4 regions of the Pantoea sp. F_5 genome follow, and region 1 is predicted to be linked to each of the others. Evidence: predicted binding sites of a transcription regulator. Region 1 holds the regulator's gene; each other region holds the start of a gene.
The links. The regulator Fur, encoded in region 1, represses iron uptake genes when iron is present. The targets are predictions, from matches to a motif close to ATAATAATGAGAACNACTATCAA.
Positions count from the first base shown of each region.

Region 2: the regulator Fur is predicted to act here: its motif matches at 2,707-2,729, upstream of F3I44_RS12230 (isochorismate synthase).
Region 3: the regulator Fur is predicted to act here: its motif matches at 1,964-1,986, upstream of exbB (tol-pal system-associated acyl-CoA thioesterase).
Region 4: the regulator Fur is predicted to act here: its motif matches at 2,350-2,372, upstream of F3I44_RS03620 (TonB-dependent siderophore receptor).

Region 1 is NZ_VWUO01000009.1:70,084-74,950, reverse strand. Features, by position in the region: gene fldA (flavodoxin FldA) at 1-339, shown strand, start outside; gene fur (ferric iron uptake transcriptional regulator) at 687-1,130, shown strand; gene F3I44_RS13535 (hypothetical protein) at 1,196-1,591, opposite strand; gene glnS (glutamine--tRNA ligase) at 1,827-3,494, opposite strand; gene nagE (N-acetylglucosamine-specific PTS transporter subunit IIBC) at 3,647-4,867, opposite strand, start outside.
Region 2 is NZ_VWUO01000008.1:31,097-35,963, forward strand. Features, by position in the region: gene fepD (Fe(3+)-siderophore ABC transporter permease) at 1-573, opposite strand, end outside; partial or broken gene F3I44_RS12220 (MFS transporter) at 722-1,616, shown strand; gene fepB (Fe2+-enterobactin ABC transporter substrate-binding protein) at 1,611-2,579, opposite strand; gene F3I44_RS12230 (isochorismate synthase) at 2,756-3,934, shown strand; gene F3I44_RS12235 ((2,3-dihydroxybenzoyl)adenylate synthase) at 3,954-4,867, shown strand, end outside.
Region 3 is NZ_VWUO01000003.1:146,350-151,216, reverse strand. Features, by position in the region: gene F3I44_RS05400 (MFS transporter) at 1-492, opposite strand, end outside; gene exbD (TonB system transport protein ExbD) at 728-1,150, opposite strand; gene exbB (tol-pal system-associated acyl-CoA thioesterase) at 1,157-1,879, opposite strand; gene F3I44_RS05385 (TRAP transporter substrate-binding protein) at 2,229-3,200, shown strand; gene F3I44_RS05380 (TRAP transporter small permease) at 3,250-3,756, shown strand; gene F3I44_RS05375 (TRAP transporter large permease) at 3,771-4,867, shown strand, end outside.
Region 4 is NZ_VWUO01000002.1:236,721-241,587, reverse strand. Features, by position in the region: gene ghrA (glyoxylate/hydroxypyruvate reductase GhrA) at 1-349, opposite strand, end outside; gene treA (alpha,alpha-trehalase TreA) at 559-2,244, shown strand; gene F3I44_RS03620 (TonB-dependent siderophore receptor) at 2,436-4,535, shown strand; gene F3I44_RS03615 (GlsB/YeaQ/YmgE family stress response membrane protein) at 4,601-4,849, opposite strand.

The sequences.
Region 1 (4,867 bases):
GACTGGGATGACTTTTTCCCGACGCTGGAAGAGATCGATTTCAACGGCAAGCTGGTTGCGCTGTTTGGCTGCGGCGATCAGGAAGATTACGCGGAGTACTTCTGTGATGCGATGGGCACGATCCGTGACATCATTGAGCCGCACGGTGCCGTAATTGTAGGCCACTGGTCAACTGAAGGTTATCACTTCGAGGCCTCAAAAGGGCTGGCCGATGATACCCACTTCCTGGGTCTGGCCATTGATGAAGATCGTCAGCCTGAACTGACTAACCAGCGTGTAGAGCAATGGGTTAAGCAGATTTCTGATGAACTGCAGCTGAAAGATATCCTCGAAGCCTGATCCTGTACGACTCAATGTGAGCGCCAGCTCACATTGAGGCAATGGAAATTCCTATAGAAATAATAGCCACATTTTTTTAACTTTCTCCGTTTAATCTGTAGAATACCCGCATCGATCTTCCGCTTATTTTTTCAGTCGGCAAGACTAAGCGATGTACCAACAGACATCTGCCAGAATCCTCCCCGGCCCGGTGACCTATCCCCCACAGCCCGTGATGATTCAGGCACGCCCTCTGGTTTTCATTTCATCGCTTCAGTTCTATAATGAGACGCAAATGAGAATGAGCGCAGATCGACATTCAAGGCGACAAGCCACAAAAGTGAATATAGTGACAGGACAAAATCCGCATGACTGACAACAACACCGCATTAAAGAAGGCTGGCCTGAAAGTGACGCTGCCCAGACTGAAAATTCTGGAAGTGCTTCAGGAACCTGAGTGCCATCACGTCAGTGCGGAAGATTTGTACAAACGCCTGATCGACATCGGCGAAGAGATTGGCCTGGCTACCGTTTACCGTGTCCTGAACCAGTTCGATGACGCTGGTATCGTGACCCGTCATAACTTTGAAGGCGGCAAATCTGTCTTCGAACTGACGCAGCAGCATCACCACGATCATCTGATCTGTCTGGATTGCGGCAAAGTTATTGAGTTCAGCGATGAGTCGATCGAAACGCGTCAGCGTGAAATCGCCACCCGTCATGGCATCAAGCTGACCAACCACAGCCTCTATCTCTATGGACACTGTACGCTGGGCGATTGCCGGGAAGACGAAACCCTGCACGACCAGTAACGCGGCCTGAAATAAAAAAACCGGTGAATTCACCGGTTTTTTTTCGTCTGTCTTCGGCTGTTGTATCAGGCCACCAGCGTCTCCTGCAGATAGCGCCAGCGTGGAATAGAGCTGCTGCAGTCCAGTATCGCCAGCGAGATACGGCTCTGATTATTGCCATTCATCATCTGCATTTCGCGATACTGTACGGTGATCTCTTTTTCATGATGAGAGAGGATGACGTGTTCGCAGGTGACAATGCGCATCCCTTCGCGCTGTCCCTGCAGCTGCCGGAAAAGCGCCTCGACCTCGTTCAGATTGCACTCTCTGCCCTTTGGAGTCACCATGCGGAACTCAGGATGAAAATAGGACATCAGCAGCTCAAAACTGTCGTCAGATCCGGCAGGCTGGTTAAAAATACGTTCAATGAGCTGATGTAAAACGACCACACTGTTTCTGGCTTCCAGGGCGAGAACTGTCATTTTTTTTCCTTCTGTAACCCGCTTTGCAACCTCTGAGAGCGCATAGCCTACCTGAAAGCGGATAATTCACACCCGGAAATTGATTAATTTTTTTAAACTCAGATTTCTCTCACAATGCAGCATTTAATCGGTTGCGGTTAGGTCAGAATAAATGTCGGCAATGATTAAAATCAGGGCAACAAAAAAGGGCGATAAGTCGCCCTTTTGTCATTTTATGAGGTCAGCCTCAAAAAAATTATTCGCCAGTTTTCGCCCAGGTATCACGAAGACCGACGGTGCGGTTAAACACCAGTTGCGATGGCGTAGAGTAAACGCTGTCGGCGCAGAAATAACCTTCACGCTCAAACTGGAACGGCGTGGTCGGTTCCACATCGCGCAGGCTCGGCTCCACAAAGCCCTGTTTGATCGCCAGTGACTCAGGGTTAATTACTGCCAGGAAGTCCTCTGCCGCGCCCGGATTTGGCACACTGAACAGACGATCATACAGGCGGAACTCTGCTGGTTGCGCGTGATCCGCAGATACCCAGTGAATGACCCCTTTGACCTTACGGCCATCGGCAGGATCTTTGCTCAGCGTATCTGTGTCGCTGGTACAGTAGATGCAGGTGATGTTGCCCGCTTCATCTTTAGCGACGCGCTCAGCACGAATGACATAGGCATTGCGCAGGCGAACTTCTTTGCCCAGTACCAGGCGCTTATATTGCTTGTTCGCCTCTTCGCGGAAATCGGCACGGTCGATCCAGATCTCGCGGCTGAACGGCACTTCACGCGTACCCATCTCCGGTTTACCCGGATGATTTGGCATGGTGATGATTTCGTTATGGCCTGCTGGCAGGTTTTCGATCACCACTTTCAGCGGGTCCAGTACAGCCATAGCACGTGGCGCATTCTCATTCAGGTCATCACGGATACAGGACTCCAGCGAGGCCATCTCCACAATATTATCCTGTTTGGTGACGCCAATACGACGGCAGAACTCGCGGATAGATGCTGCGGTGTAACCACGACGACGCAGACCTGAAACGGTCAGCATGCGCGGATCGTCCCAGCCTTCTACGTGCTTCTCGGTCACCAGCTGAGTGAGTTTGCGTTTCGACATCACCGCATACTCCAGATTCAGGCGCGAGAATTCATACTGACGCGGATGGACCGGAATGGTGATGTTATCCAGCACCCAGTCATAGAGTCGGCGGTTGTCCTGGAACTCCAGCGTACACAGCGAGTGCGTAATGCCTTCCAGCGCATCAGAGATGCAGTGGGTAAAGTCATACATCGGGTAGATGCACCACTTGTTGCCGGTCTGGTGGTGTTCCGCAAACTTGATGCGATAAAGCACCGGATCACGCATCACGATGAAATTAGAGGCCATGTCGATTTTAGCGCGCAGACAGGCAGTGCCTTCGGCAAACTCACCGTTTCGCATTTTCTCAAACAGCGCCAGGTTCTCTTCCACGCTGCGATCGCGATAAGGGCTGTTTTTGCCCGGCTCTTTCAGGGTGCCGCGATATTCGCGAATCTGATCCGGACTCAGCTCATCAACGTAGGCGAGACCTTTAGAAATCAGCTCGATGGCATAGTCATAAAGCTGATCAAAATAGTTTGATGAGTAACAGACCTCACCGCTCCACTCAAAACCCAGCCACTGGACGTCACGCTTGATGGATTCAACAAATTCCACATCCTCTTTAACCGGATTGGTATCGTCGAAACGCAGGTTGCATTGCCCCTGATAATCCTGGGCGATGCCAAAATTCAGACAGATCGATTTCGCATGACCAATATGCAGATAGCCATTGGGCTCCGGCGGAAAACGGGTATGCACGCAGCTGTGCTTACCGCTCGCCAAATCTTCGTCAATGATCTGACGAATAAAGTTAGTTGGGCGGGCTTCAGCCTCACTCATCTCAAAAATCCTCAATACGAATAACGGGTGATTTGTACCACGAAGTAACGGAGTATGATCCACAAAGCGTCTGAGGGAAACAACCGTTTGTTAAGCCTTTAAAACAAAAAAGGCAGGAATCGCTTCCTGCCTGTGGGGTTCTGTTGCGGGGATTAGCTTTTCACTTCATACAGCGGCGTTTCACCTGCCACCACCTGACCGCGGGCCAGTAATGTCAGACCGGCGAAATCATCGCTGTTGCTGACAACCACCGGACTCACCATCGAGCGGGCATTGGCGTTGAGGAATTCAAGGTCCATTTCCAGCACAGGTTGACCGGCGACCACCGTGGCCCCCTCTTCAACCAGGCGGGTAAAGCCTTTACCTTCCAGCGCCACGGTATCCAGTCCCATGTGCACCACAATCTCTACACCATTCTCCGTTTCCAGACAGAAGGCGTGATTGGTGTTGAAGATTTTCACCAGCGTACCGGCAATCGGAGCCACGACCCATTTGTCGCTGGGTTTGATCGCCAGACCATCGCCTACCGCCTTGCTGGCAAAGGCTTCATCCGGCACATCATCCAGCGCCACGACGTCACCGGTTACCGGTGCCAGCAATGTCGCGATGACTCGCTTCTCACTGTTCAGCACGGCCTGCGGCTTGACGTCAGGCTCCACTGGCGCATTGCTGGTAGCTGCTGCGACCGGACCCTTGGTCAGCACTTTTTTCATCGCCGAGGCAATGCTTTCGGCCTGGGTACCTACAATGATCTGCACGCTCTGCTTATTAAGACGGATCACCCCGGATGCACCCAGACGCTTCGCAACCCCCTCATTGACCTGAGCAGAATCATTCACGTTAAGACGCAGGCGGGTAATACAGGCATCGATGCTGGTTAAGTTGGCTGAGCCACCCACCGCACCGATATAACGGCGCGCCAGCGATTCAGTGGCCGTTTCATCATTGTCAGTTTTATCAACGTTAACGTCATAACCATCACTTTCATCACCTGCAACCGCCAGCTCACGACCCGGTGTCATCAGGTTGAACTTTTTGATGGTGAAGCGGAACACCACGTAGTAGATAACAAAGAAGACCAGGCCCTGCGGAATCAGCATGTACCAGTGTGTTGCCAGCGGGTTACGGGTCGACAGCACCATATCCACCAGCCCGGCGCTGAAACCAAATCCAGCAATCCAGTGCATGCTGGCAGCGATAAAGACCGCGATGCCGGTCAGGACGGCGTGGATGAGATAGAGCACTGGCGCCACGAACATGAAGGAGAATTCCAGCGGTTCGGTGATACCGGTAAAGAAAGCAGCAAACGCTGCAGCCAGCATGATACTACCCACTTTGACACGGTTCTCTGGACGGGCACAGTGGTAGATAGC
Region 2 (4,867 bases), on a different contig from region 1:
GTGCAGAATGGCGAAATTGCGGATATCCAGCGAACCGCTGTGCCAGAAACGCAGATGATCGTAAATATCGGGATTAAGCAGCGACAGTCCAGACGTTAAACCCTCCAGCACCGCACCCAGCGCCACGCCTGCCAGCGTCAGACGCAGCGGATTAACGCGCCCGCCGCCGATCGCCCCCGTCAGGGCCACCAGCAGCGACGCCAGCAGTGCGCCCGTAAAAGCAAAACCCAGCCATTCTGCAGGTGAATCTGCGCCAGAGAGGGCGATGCCGAGCACCACCGCAAAACCCGCTCCGGCATTAACACCAAGAATGCCTGGGTCGGCCAGTGGATTGCGCGTCAGGCTCTGCATCAGTGCGCCTGCCAGACCTAAACTGATCCCGGACAGCAATCCCGCCAGGGTTCGCGGCAGCCGGGCATCGCGCACGATCACACAATCGACGCGGCTACAGTCGGAAAGTAAAGCATGTAAAACATCATGAAAGGGGATAGATCTGGCACCGAGCATCAGGCTGAGCGCGATAAGCAACAATAGCACTATCCCTGAACCGGCTATTGCATGGAGTGGACGCATAACATTTAAACCTTCACGGATTCAACATAGCTCGCAATTGCGAGTCTTTATGATAATGATACTTGTTATCGTTATTGGCTGTTTTTTTGTATGTTACCATGACTCTCAGAGTCAATAATGAAGAAAATGGGTGGATAAAAGCGACGCTATGAACAAACCATCCCACTTTATCGAGCTTACTCTGCTGAAACCCATCCCGCCTTTCGCGCCCTGTTTATCGTCCGCTTTATCTCGATTAGCGCTCCCGGCATGCTGGCGCTGACGGTCCCGGTTCAGATTCAGCAACTGACGCAATCGCCGCTACTGGCAGGACTGGCGTTGACGCTGGCCGAAGCCGGTATGTTTATCGGCCTGCTGACCGGCTGCGTGCTGGCCGATCGCCTTAAGCGCCGTCGCCTGATCCTGTTTGCCCGATCCACCTCTGGTCTGGGCTTTGCCGCGTTGTGCATTAATGCCCTGCTCCCTTAACCGTCGGTCATCGCCGTCTTCGTGCCAGGACTCTGGAATGGCTTTTTCGGCGCGACAGGCGTCACGGCGCTGGTCGGGCGTGAGATTCTGATGAAGGCGGATGCCATCAGCGCTGGGGCTGATGTACGGTGCCGTGCCGCTGGGTGCTGCGACGGGTGCGCTGACAAGCGGACGGCTGGCGCAGTCGCCACAGCCGGGCGGTCTGAGTCAGGCCAGAGCCATCGCGACCTTCGTCGCACTGGCTCTGTTCAGCCTGATGCCGTGGTTCAGCCTGAGTCTGATCTGCCTCATGGCCTTTGGTCAGTGCCATCAGCAGCCTGGTGCAGTATGCGATGATTCAGACGCTGACGCCCGATGCACTGCCTGGCAGGATCAACAGCCTCTGGACAGCGCAGAATGTCACCGGCGATGCGACAGGTGCAGCAATCATTGGCGCGATGGGTTCACTGCTGTTGCCGCAGCAGGCAGCCGCCCTCTCTGCTCTGGCAGCCACCGTGCTGGGTATCGTCATGTGGCTGCTCATGGCCCGCCTGCGACGCTATCAACTGCCTGCCCCCGCCGAGGCCACATCATGATTTCACGAACAGCGCTTCCAGCCGTGACAGCAAATTACTGGCGCTGTAGTAGTCGAGACGAAAGCTATCCAGCCCCAGCGCATAGACCGCTTTAGCGCGCACCGCCGGGGTTTGCGCCAGGAAAGGGTTACTCATCACCTGCGCAGCAGTGTTATCTTCGGCGGCAAACAGCAGATAAGTCCGTCCATTCAGGCCTGCCGCCAGATTTTCACCTGACAGCTGAAGAATATCTTTACGCTGTCCCATGCTGTGACCGGACGGAAGCGTCGCTGGTGGCGTTGCCAACGTGAAGCCCAGCTCCTGCAGTAACTTCCCCTGTGCCGATGCCTCTGTCCAAAGATTCACTGCCCGACCATCCCCGTTCCACACCATCGCAGAAACCGGTTGCGGAGGCAGGGTCAGCTTTACTTTCAGCGCCTTTTCACGCGCGTCGGACTCGCTTATCCGGGCAGCAGCATCCGCCTCATGTCCGGTCGCCTCACCCAGCAGTGTCACCAGCTGCTGCCAGCTTTTATCGTCATAGTTGACGACCAGTACCGGCGCAATAGCTGAGAGCTGATCGGCCAGTTTGATCGCTGAATCATTACCGGTGGCGCTGACCACAATCAGGTCTGGCGCTTCTGCAGCAATCGCTTCAGCATTGGGTTCACCAATATAGAGCCGCTTTACGCCACGCTGTTTTGCCACACGACTCCACTGCCGGAAGAATCCCTGCTCATCAGCCAGCCGGCTGCCAGGTGCGGTTGCGCCACTGGCGACGACCGGTGCATCAATTGCCAGCAGCGATCCGGTCAGGGTAACACTGGTCGAGACAATGCGAGTCGGTGCCTGAGCCAGGGTGACCTGACCTTTTGCCCCGGCGATGGTTCGCGGCCAGCCGCTCTGTGCAACAGCGGTCACGCTGAACAGCGTGATACTCAGGAAAAACAGCACTAATGCCGACGTTACCCCCTGTTTAGTCATTTGTTTTCATCCTTTTACTCTCCGGTAATCCGGGCGACAACTTGTGCTGATTTGACCAACTAAACCTGCCGAATCACCGCGTATTTATTGACACCTTTGGCTAATCGACGTAGGTTACTGCAACATAATACAAATGATAATCATTATTAGTTATCTTATCATTTATAGGTGCAATTATGGTGGAATCGCTGGCATTTGAACATCCCCTGCTGCAGGATTTTCCGGCACTCTGTCGTGGCTTCCTGTTTACCTCTCCCTGGCGAAGTCTGACGACTCAGGGCTGTTTTACGACACTCACTGCCCCGGTAAACCAGGGCGAGCAGCTGACCGGAGAGTTTCAGCAACAACTACAGCATCATTTTGCCTCGGCCAGAAAACAGGGCATAGCCCATCCCATTCTGGTGGGTGCGATCCCGTTCGATGTGGATCAGCCCGCAGCACTGTTTATCCCTGAGTCGTATCAGACCTTTCAGCGTGACGATCTGAAAGCCCGCGCCTCATCGGCTGAAAGCGATCTGCCAGAAGTTCGTCGCCGTACGGCGCTGCCGGATCACGACACCTTCACTGACATCGTTGCGCAGGCCGTGGCAGCCACGCAGCGCGGCGATCCGGATAAAGTGGTGCTGTCGCGGCTGATGGAAATTGTGGCGGAACAGCCGGTTGATACGGCCGCCCTGATGCAGCGCATCGTGGCGCAGAACCCTGACAGCTATCACTTTCATCTGCCGCTGCCCGATGGCGGCGCGCTGGTGGGTGCCAGCCCTGAACTGATGATCCGTAAGCAGGGCCGCCAGTTCAGCTCCTGTCCGCTGGCCGGTTCAGCGCCGCGCAACAGCGATCCACAGCGTGACCTGGCCTCAGGTGACAGCCTGATGCAGTCAGCCAAAGACCGGCATGAACATAAGCTGGTGACGGATGCGATGCGCATGACGCTGCAGCCACGCAGTCGCCTGCTGTCGGTCCCGGAAACCCCTTCTCTGCTGACCACCGCGACGCTGTGGCACCTCGCTACGCAGATTCGGGGCGAAGTACTGGACGATCGCGAAAATGCGCTGTCACTGGCCTGCCTGCTGCATCCGACACCAGCGCTCAGCGGCTTTCCGCATCAGCGTGCTCAGGCGCTGATTCAGCAACTTGAACCCTTTGAGCGTCAGCTGTTTGGTGGCATCGTCGGCTGGTGTGACGATCAGGGTGATGGCGAATGGGTCGTTACCATTCGCTGCGGCACGGTGAATGGTCCACGGATCCGACTGTTTGCTGGCGCGGGGATCGTGGCGGACTCACAACCTGAATCAGAGTGGCGCGAGACCGGCGTCAAACTCGACACCATGCTTCGCGCTTTTGGATTGCAATAATTGCGATAAAGGAACCTGTATGACGATTTCTTACAGCCGCTGGCCGGACGATCTGGCTGCTCGTTACCGTGAAAAAGGGTTCTGGCTGGATCTGCCGATGACCGACATCCTGGATCGTCACCGCGACAGCGAATGCCTGGCGGTGATTGATGGCGACCGGCAATTTACCTATCGCCAGCTGGCCTCACTGAGTGACAATCTGGCAGCGGCACTGCAGCGACGTGGCCTGAAACCCGGCGATACGGCGCTGGTACAGCTTGGGAACGTGGCAGAATTTTACCTGACGCTGTTTGCGCTGTTCAAAATCGGCGTCGCCCCGGTTAACGCGCTGCTCAGCCATCAGCGTACCGAACTGGCCGCCTATGCCAGTCAGATCGCGCCGCGCCTGTTGATTGCCGATCGCAGCCATCCCCTGTTCACCGATGACGCCTTTATTACGCAGCTTCGCCGTGAGCAGCCTTCACTGCAGCAGGTGATCCTGCGTAATGATGCTCATGCGGAAAACAGTCTCAACGCCCTGCTGGCAGAACCCGCAGATGACTTCAGGGCAACCCCGACCGCAGGCGATGAAGTCGCTTTTTTCCAGCTGTCAGGCGGCAGTACCGGCACCCCGAAACTGATCCCGCGTACCCACAATGATTACTACTACAGCATCCGGGAAAGTGACGTGATCTGCGGGGTCAACGCAGATACCCGTTACCTGATTGCCCTGCCCGCTGCGCATAATTTCCCGATGAGTTCTCCGGGCGCGCTGGGCGTCTTTTACGCGGGCGGCCAGGTGATCTTAGCGGCCGATCCCAGCGCGACCCTCTGTTTCCCGCTGATTGAAAAGCATCAGGTTACTGATACCGGCCTGGTTCCACCCGCGGCCAGTCTCTGGCTGCAGGCGATTCAGGAAGGGGGCAGCAATGCCGCGCTGGCCTCACTGCAACG
Region 3 (4,867 bases), on a different contig from region 1:
CTGCTGACTGCCCGACTGCCAGCTGACGAAAAAGCCTTTGCGACCTTTCGGCGCGACTTCGGCCAGATAGACCGACACGCCCCCCAGCTCAACGCCCGCCGAGAAGCCCTGCAACAGGCGTCCCAGCAGGATTAGAATCGGTGCCGCTGCGCCCAGCGTGGCGTAGCCTGGCACCAGCGCGATAGTCAGGGTGCCAATTGCCATCAGGCCCAGCGTCAGCAACAAGCCTTTACGACGACCATGATGGTCGATGTAGGCACCCAGAATAATCGCCCCCAGCGGGCGCATCAGGAAACCGGCACCAAAGGTCATCAGGGTCAGCATCAGGGAAGCGAACGGGTCATCGCCGGGGAAGAAGGTTTTGGCAATGGCGGTGGCGTAGTAGCCAAACACCATAAAATCGTACATCTCCAGGAAGTTACCACTGGTGACGTTGAAGATGGTTCGGGCAGCACTTTTCGGCGGCTTTTGTAAAGATGGGGCGTGACTCATAACGGCTTCCTGTTGTTTTTTAGCCGTTTTAGCCTGCCTGAGGCGAGATTAATGTGACCTGACTCACCATTGCACTTTACAATTCTGTGTACATAAGTAACAAAAAATTAACAATTCAAATCAGCCAGCATAAGTGAGCAGTTGTGGCGCGGATCTGCCTGATTTTATCTGGCTAAGCGCCGCCATAAAAAAAGGCGACCTTCACAGTCGCCTTTTCATGTTGCCGGATAACCCGCTATTTCTTCACGGTTTCCATACCCATCAGACCGATTTTCAGGTAGCCCGCCGTGCGCAGCTTATCCATCACGCTCATCAGCGTTTCATAATCTACCGACTTGTCTGCCTGGAAGAAAATGGTGGTCTCTTTGTTGCCCTGGGTCTGGCTGGTCAGCACGTTAACCAGCGAGTCGGGCGTGACCTGATCGTTACCGACGTAAAGCTGCTTATCCGCTTTAATCGACAGATAGACCGGCTTTTCCGGACGCGGTTGCGGCGCGCTGGTGGACGCGGGCAGATTAACGCGCACATCGACCGTGGCCAGTGGCGCGGCCACCATAAAGATGATCAGCAGCACCAGCATGACGTCGATAAACGGCGTCACGTTGATCTCATGCATTTCACCCTCGGTTTCCAGATCGTCGTTTAATCGCATGGCCATAACAACTTACCCTAAGCGCAGTTTCTGGGCGGTCGCAGGACGCGGAACCTCTGTGGCGACGGTGCCCAGATCGATATCACGACTCTGCAGCAGCATCACCTGCGCGGCGACATCACCCAGCGAGGCTTTATAGTTGGCAATCATGCGGGCAAAAACGTTATAGATGACGACGGCCGGGATCGCAGCAACCAGACCAATCGCGGTCGCCAGCAGCGCTTCGGCAATACCCGGTGCCACCACCGCAAGGTTGGTGGTCTGGGTTTTCGCGATGCCGATAAAGCTGTTCATGATGCCCCAGACGGTGCCGAACAGGCCGATAAAGGGTGCAACAGACCCAATGGTCGCCAGGAAACCGTTGCCACGCCCAGCATGGCGGCTGAAGGCGGCTACGCGGCGCTCAAGGCGGAAACTGGTGCGATCTTTAATACCGTTGGTATCTTCCACGCCAGCCGACAGTTCAAGTTCATTCTGCGCATCGTTCAATAGCACCACAGAGTGGCTGTGCCCGGTAAACGACTGGGCAATGCGGGCGGCGTCATTCAGATTGCGGGCTTCGCCCAGGGCCAGTTGCTCACGCTTCAGGCGACGCTTAGCCGCGCTGAGTTCGGCATATTTGCCGAAGAAGATCGCCCAGGTCACCACTGAGGCCACTAACAGGCCAATCATGACCACCTTTACCACGATATCGGCATGTTGATACATGCCCCAAACGGAGAGGTCCGTTTGCATCAAATCACTGGCTACCACGCTGCTTCTCCAACTTCTGATTCAGGGATGCGAAACAAGCGCAAATAATAGCAAAATGGCGGCGAATTGATAGTAGTTCTCATTAGTATTTACAAAGCTGAGCCGCGCTATTGACCTGTTGTTGAGCGGGTTCAGGCACGGTTTGTGAGGATGTTTCGAAAATGTGAAGCCGCATGAAAATTTATTAAAACAACGTTTCAAAATGTGATGAGATTCATTCAATCAGCATTGCTGCATTTTACTCAGACGCGTTTTCACTATGCTGGCTCCTCACGGCCCTCTGCGGTTAGCCCTGACCGCAGGCCGTCTTACCTCTGCGGGAGAAAATATAATGAGAATGATGAAAACATGTGTAGCCAGTGCCCTGGCGGCGATGATAGCGAGCGCCTGCGCCACGGCACAGGTGATCAAAGTGGCTGAAGTGCAGCCTGCCGGTTATCCCACTGTGGTTGCCCTGCAACACATGGGCGACAAACTGAAACAGGCCACCGATGGACGGCTGGAGATGAAGCTCTACGCCGGTGGCGTGCTGGGCGATGAAGATCAGACACTGCAACAGGTGCAGCTGGGTGCCATTGATATGATCCGCGTCTCGCTGGCCCCGGTTACCTCAATTGCCCCGGAAACCAGCGTGCTGACCCTGCCCTACGTTTTCCGCGACGTTGACCACATGCACAAAGTGCTGGATGGCGAGATAGGCCGCGAGATTGCCAACAAATTCGACAACGATCCCAACGCCCGCATGGTGTTCCTGGGCTGGACCGATGCCGGTGAGCGCAACATGATCACCAAGAAGCCGCTGGCAAAGCCGGGCGATCTCAAGGGCATGAAGATCCGGGTACAGAACAGCGCCATCTCGCTGGCGACGCTGAAAGCGATGGGCGCGAATCCGGTGGCAATGGGCGTCAGTGAAGTGTTCAGTGCGATGCAGACCGGCGTGGTCGATGGCACCGAGAACAATCCACCGACCTTTGTCGCCCATAACTACATGCCGGTCGCGAAGTATTACACCCTCAGCGGCCACTTTATCCAGCCAGAGATGATCCTGTTTTCAAAACGCGCCTGGGATCGCCTGAAACCCGAGGATCAGGCCTTGCTGAAAAAGCTCGGCAAAGAAGCACAGGATGAAGAGCGCCAGCTCTGGGCGACCTATACCGAAGAGTCGATCGCCAAAATGAAGGCGGGAGGCGTCACCTTCCAGCAAACTGACCGTGACTATTTCGTCAAAGCGACTCAGCCAGTGCGCGATCAGTTTGGCGGCAAATATCAGGATCTGATGACCCGGATCGCTGAGGTGAAATAACCCTTCCCGCGCCACGCTGCCGTGTGGCGTACTTAATCAGGTATCAATTATGTCTGCTTATACGCGTCTGATGGATGGGCTTTATCTGCTCTGCATGCTGGTGGCTGCCGTTGCGCTGTTAATCATGGTAACGGTGATCCCGATTGGGATCTTCGCTCGTTACGTGATGAACGGTGCGCTCTCCTGGCCGGAGCCGGTTGCCATTATCTGTATGATCATTTTTACCTTTATCGGCGCACCGGTGGGTCTGCGCGCCGGAACCCATATCTGCGTATCGATGGTCACTGACCGCCTGTCACCTGCCCGGCAGCGCCTGATGCTGCGCGTCAGCGATCTGCTGATGATTATCACCTGCCTGGTGATCTTCCAGGCCAGTTACAGCCTGTGTGAAGCGATGTGGATGCAGACCCTCGCCTCACTTCCGGCAGTGACCTACGGCGAGATGTATCTGCCAATCCCGATTGGCGCGATCTTCACCCTGCTGTTTGTTATTGAGCGCCTGCTGAGCGGCGATCAGAGCCAGCGGCCGATTGTCACGCTGGGCGGTACCCACTAACGCGGAGCAGAAAAATGGATGCATTGATCTTGATAGGCAGTTTGCTGGTGTTGCTGATGGTGGGTTTTCCGGTCGCCTTTGCGGTGGGACTGAGCGCCTTTATCGGTGCCTGGTGGATCGATCTGCCGCTGGAAGCGGTGGTAATTCAGGTGACTAACGGGATTAACAAATTTTCGCTGCTGACCATTCCGTTCTTCATCCTCGCAGGCGCGATTATGGCCGAGGGCGGCATTGCCCGTCGCCTGGTCAACTTCGCCTATATCTTTGTTGGCTTTATTCGCGGCGGGCTGTCGCTGGTTAATATCGTCGCTTCAACCTTTTTTGGCGCTATCTCTGGTTCGTCGGTAGCCGATACCGCCTCGATTGGTTCGGTAATGATTCCGCAGATGGAGGAGAAAGGCTATCCACGTGACTTCGCCGCGGCGGTGACCGCCAGCGGTTCGGTACAGGCGGTGCTGACGCCCCCCAGCCACAACTCCGTCATCTACTCGCTGGCGACCGGCGGCATGGTAACCATCTCTTCGCTGTTTGTTGCCGGGATCTTCCCTGGCCTGCTGCTCGGCGGTTGCCTGATGGTAATGTGTCTGGGCTTTGCCCATAAACGCGGCTATCCCAAAGGCGAGCGTATTCCGTTTCGTCAGGCGCTGAAGATTTTCTTCGATGCCTTCTGGGGTCTGTTTACCGTCGTGATCATTATGGGCGGGATCCTCTCTGGCATTTTTACCGCCTCGGAATCCGCTGCGATTGCCTGTATCTGGGCGTTCTTCGTCACCATGTTTATCTATCGCGACTTTAAATGGAGCCAGTTGCATATACTGCTGTTCCGCACCATTAAAACCGTCACCATCGTGATGGTGCTAATCGCTTTCGCGGCCGGGTTTGGCGCGGTGATGACCTTTATGCAGTTGCCGACCCTTATTACCGAAGCGTTCACCAGCCTCTCCGATAACAAATATGTGATCCTGATGTGTATCAATATCCTGCTGCTGGTGGTGGGCACGCTGATGGATATGGCACCGCTGATTCTGATCCTGACGCCGGTGCTGCTGCCGGTAGCGACCGCGCTGGGGGTCGATCCCGTTCACTTTGGCATGATCATGCTGACGAACCT
Region 4 (4,867 bases), on a different contig from region 1:
CGTCAAAACGACGGAACCAGTTCAGTACGCTATGAACGGCGTACTCCTGCATCTGGCGCGCCATTCCGGTATCTTCCAGCCGGTAGAGCGGCACGCTGTCGGGCAGCATCTCAGGGTGCTGCTGCAACTGTTTCAGAATCTCGTCAACGCCTGCACCCAGCGCAAAGACGCCGCGCAGTGTGGCGCGCCCCTGCAGCATCTCTGCGGGGGGTGAACGGACCAGCGCGTAATCTGCTGGTCCGTTGTCGCCTGGTTGCCAGGCACGTACACGCGCATGTGGCAGACGCTGTTGTAAACCGTTAATCCAGGCCGCTGCAGACTGCGACGGGTGATACCAGATGATCTCCATCCTGCTCTCCTTTTTTCTTTCAGCGTCGGGGAAAAGTGAGGTGAGAGCAAGAAAAAACCCGCGTGAAAAAGCGGTTTTTTCCATAAAAATAATTCCCGTGGCTTCACATTTCCGGCTCGCTTCAGGGTGAAGTGGGCAGATAAGGTCTAAAGTTGGTCCTGTGGTCAATGCGTTACGCGCGGCCGCATTTCGGACAAGGAGAAAAACCGATGACAAAAATTGAGGTAAACGCCGACTCACGGCGTCAGCGTTATGCGCCCTTTCTGCTCACGTTGCTGCTGAGCGTACCTGCTTTCACCGCCCATGCCGACGACAACAGCCGCATGCTGAATAATCAGCCGCAGCCGCCGGACGTTCGTTTAGGGCCGCTGTTTAATGCCGTGCAGCAGGCAAAGTTCTATCCCGATCAGAAGACCTTTGCCGATGCGGTGCCGAAATTTGATCCCGCGTCGATTCTTGCCGACTGGCAGATGCAGAAGAAACAGCGCAATTTCGATCTCAAACGTTTTGTTGACGCTAACTTTACCCTGCCCGCTGCGGGCGACAAATATGTGCCGCCCACCGGACAAAACCTGCGTGAGCACATTGATGGCCTGTGGCCGGTGCTGACGCGCACCACCAGCAGCGCCGGTCAGTATGACTCGCTGCTGCCGTTGCCTAAGCCCTATGTAGTGCCGGGCGGGCGTTTCCGCGAAGTCTATTACTGGGACAGCTACTTCACCATGCTGGGGCTGGCCGAGAGCGGACACTGGGATAAAGTCCAGGATATGACGGATAACTTCGCCTCACTCCTCGACCGTTATGGGCATATCCCCAACGGCAACCGCAGCTACTACCTGAGCCGTTCACAGCCGCCGTTCTTCAGCCTGATGGTCGACCTGCTGGCGACGCACGATGACGGCAAAGCTTATACCCACTACCTGCCGCAGCTGCAGAAAGAGTACGACTACTGGATGGCCGACAGCGATAACGTCGCGGCGGGTGCAGCCAGCAAGCGGGTGATTAAGCTGGCAGATGGCACCCTGCTCAACCGCTACTGGGATGCGCGCGATGTACCACGCACCGAATCCTGGATGGATGATATAACCACCGCGCAGAAAGCGCCGCAGCGCAATAAAGCTGAACTTTATCGCGATCTGCGTTCCGGTGCCGCATCGGGCTGGGATTTTAGCTCACGCTGGTTTACCGACGCGCACAACCTGTCGACAATCCGTACCACTCAGCTTGCACCGGTTGACCTGAACAGCCTGCTGTTCCATCTGGAGCAGACCCTGTCGAAAGGCTACCAGATGAACAAGCAGAGCGATCTGGCGAAGCAGTACGCCGATCGTGCGGAGAAGCGCCAGGCGGCGATCAACCGCTATCTGTGGGACAGTAAACAGAACTGGTATGCCGACTATGACTGGCAGAAAAAGCAGGTTCATCCGCAGCTGACGGCTGCCGCGCTGTTCCCGCTCTATCTGCAGGTCGCCAGTGATAAGCAGGCTGAAAGCACTGCCAGCGCAGTTGAAAAGCAGCTGCTGAAGCCCGGCGGTCTGGTGACCACCACCGTGAACAACGGCCAGCAGTGGGATGCACCAAATGGCTGGGCACCGCTGCAGTGGGTTGCCGTGGAAGGCCTGGAGCATTACAACCAGCCAAAACTGGCGAAAGAGGTAGGCTTACGCTTCCTGCAAAACGTCCAGACGACCTATGACCGCGAGCATAAGCTGGTGGAGAAATATGTCGTCGACGGCAAAAATCTCGGTGGCGGTGGCGGCGGTGAGTATCCGCTGCAGGACGGCTTTGGCTGGACCAACGGCGTCACGCTGAAACTGCTCGATAAGTACTGCCCGAAAGATAAGACCTGTAACAGCGCCCACGATATTCCGCAGGCGTCTGCCTCGCAAAACTGATCCACTCTGGATACCTCTGGCCTCGCCGGAGGTATCCGCACGCCTTTTCAGCGAATTTTACTTGACCTTCTTACATCAACAGGCAAAATTGCAGCCAATTTACAAAAGGTAATAATTCTCATTATGATAATGAGATTACTTATTAATAACTTTACTCACCTGCCTTAATCTTTGCTATGAAAGGAACTCCGATGAAACTGTCACTGTCGCTGAGAGGGTATATTCGCCTCTGCACCCTGGCGCTGACCGCGCCTGCTCTGAGTTTCGCTGCCGATATGGTGGTGACTGCACAACCGCAGGAAGACTCGACTTCACCTACCCAGGGCTATCTGGCGACGACCAGCCAGGGCGCAACCAAAAGCGACCGTCCGCTGATCACCACGCCGCAATCGATATCCGTGGTCACCCGCCAGCAGATGCAGGATCAGGGCGCGCTGACTTTGAACCAGGCGCTGGGCTACAGCTCCGGCGTCTTCACCAACTTTGGCGGTGCCGCGACCCGTTACGACACCATTGCGCTGCGCGGCTTCCACGGCGGCGATGTCGATAACACCTTCCTCGACGGCATGCGGCTGATGAGCGACGGCGGCAGTTTCAACGTATTGCAGGTGGATAACGCCTTCCTTGAGCGCATCGACGTGATCAAAGGTCCCTCTTCTGCCCTTTATGGCCAGACGGTGCCAGGCGGCCTGGTGAATATGGTGACCAAACGTCCTCAGTTCAGCGAAGAGGGCCATATCCAGTTGCAGGCGGGTACCAATGGCACCACCGGCACGATGTTTGACTACACCAATGCGATCAACGACCAATGGGCATTTCGCCTGACCGGCGTAACCCGCAACAGCGATACGCAATACGATCACACCCGTGAAGAGAAATATGCACTGATGCCGCAGCTGATGTGGCAGCCGGATGAAGATACCCATCTGATCCTGAAAGCCTATCTGCAGAAAGATCCTTCAGGCGGTTACCACGGTTCCGTACCGGGCGACGGCAGCCTCACCGAACACAACGGCTACAAGCTGAGCAATGGCTTTTATGAGGGCAACAGCGACCTCGATCAGTTCAAGCGTCGCGAGCAGATCTACAGCTTCGACTTCGCCCATCGCTTTAACGACGTCTGGTCATTCTCCTCAACCGGCAGCTACAGTCACTCCAATGTCGATCTCGATCAGGTCTATCAGATTGGCTGGGACAGCGTGAATCCCGATCTGCTTAACCGCTATTACTCTGGCGAGCGCTCCTCGCTCTCCGCCTGGTCCACCGATAACCGTTTACAGGCAGAATTTAATACGGGCGAACTGGAACACCGCGTCACGGTAGGTGCCGAGTATCATCGTTATAAAAATGAGATCAGTGAGGCTTCCGGTGCGGCGAACCAGCTTAATGCGCTGACTGGCGAGCAGGTGGGCGAAATGCCTTCTCAGAGCTGGGCTGAAAACACCCGTCGTTACTACCAGACCGGCCTCTATCTGCAGGATGAGATGAAGCTGGACCGCTGGCATCTGGATCTCTCCGGCCGTTATGACCGCATCGTCGCCGAAAACAGCGGCAGCGATCGCCGTCAGGATGATCACATCAGCGGACGCGCCGCCCTGCTCTATGCGTTCGACAACGGTATCTCGCCTTACGTGAGCTGGAGCCAGGCGATTACCCCGACCGCGCTCACCGATCCCAACAATAATCTGCTAAAGCCGACCACTGCTGAGCAGTATGAAGCCGGGGTGAAATATCAGCCAAATGGCACCCGCGATCTCTATAGCGTGGCGGTCTATGACCTGACGCAGAAAGATGTGGCGAACCGCAACGTTAAGGACGGAACCTTTACTCCCTCAGGCAAAGTTCACTCACAGGGTATCGAGCTGGAAGCGCGCAACCAGCTCACCCCGCGTCTGAGCACCGTGGCGAGCTATACGCTGAATCATCTGCGCTTTAAAGATTCGGTGGATGGCAACAGCGGGCATACGCCGTATGTCACCCCCAACAGCATGGCAGCGCTCTGGGGTCACTATCAGTTTGATTACGGTCTGAGTGCAGGCGCAGGCGTGCGTTACATCGGCAAACAGTGGGCGGACAATGAAAACACCACGCGCGTGCCGTCTGTGACGCTGTTTGATGCGTCAGTGCGGGCCGATCTTGGCGTCTGGAACAGCAGCCTGAAAGGGGCCTGGGTTCAGGTCAATGCTAACAACCTGACCGATCGTACTTATGTGGCGGGCTGTTACGGTACGGGCTACTGCTACTGGGGTGCAGAACGCAGCGTGATGGCGACCGTCGGTTACGACTTCTGATTAAACGTAAAAGATAAAAAAGGGGACGAATCGCTTCGTCCCCTTTTCTGTTGAAACCGTTACGGTTAACTGCGTACTTTGCGGTATACGAACAGCACTACGATGGCACCGATAACAGCGACCACAAAGCTTCCGAAGTTAAACCCATCGACGCGGCCGAAGCCAAACAGCGTACTGATCCAGCCACCCACTACGGCACCGATAATACCCAGAACGATAGTCAGAATGAAACCGCCACCGTCTTTACCCGGCATAATCCACTTCGCCAGAATACCCGCGATTAAGCCAAAGACGATCCAGGAAATAATACCCATCTGTTGCTCCTTCCTTTT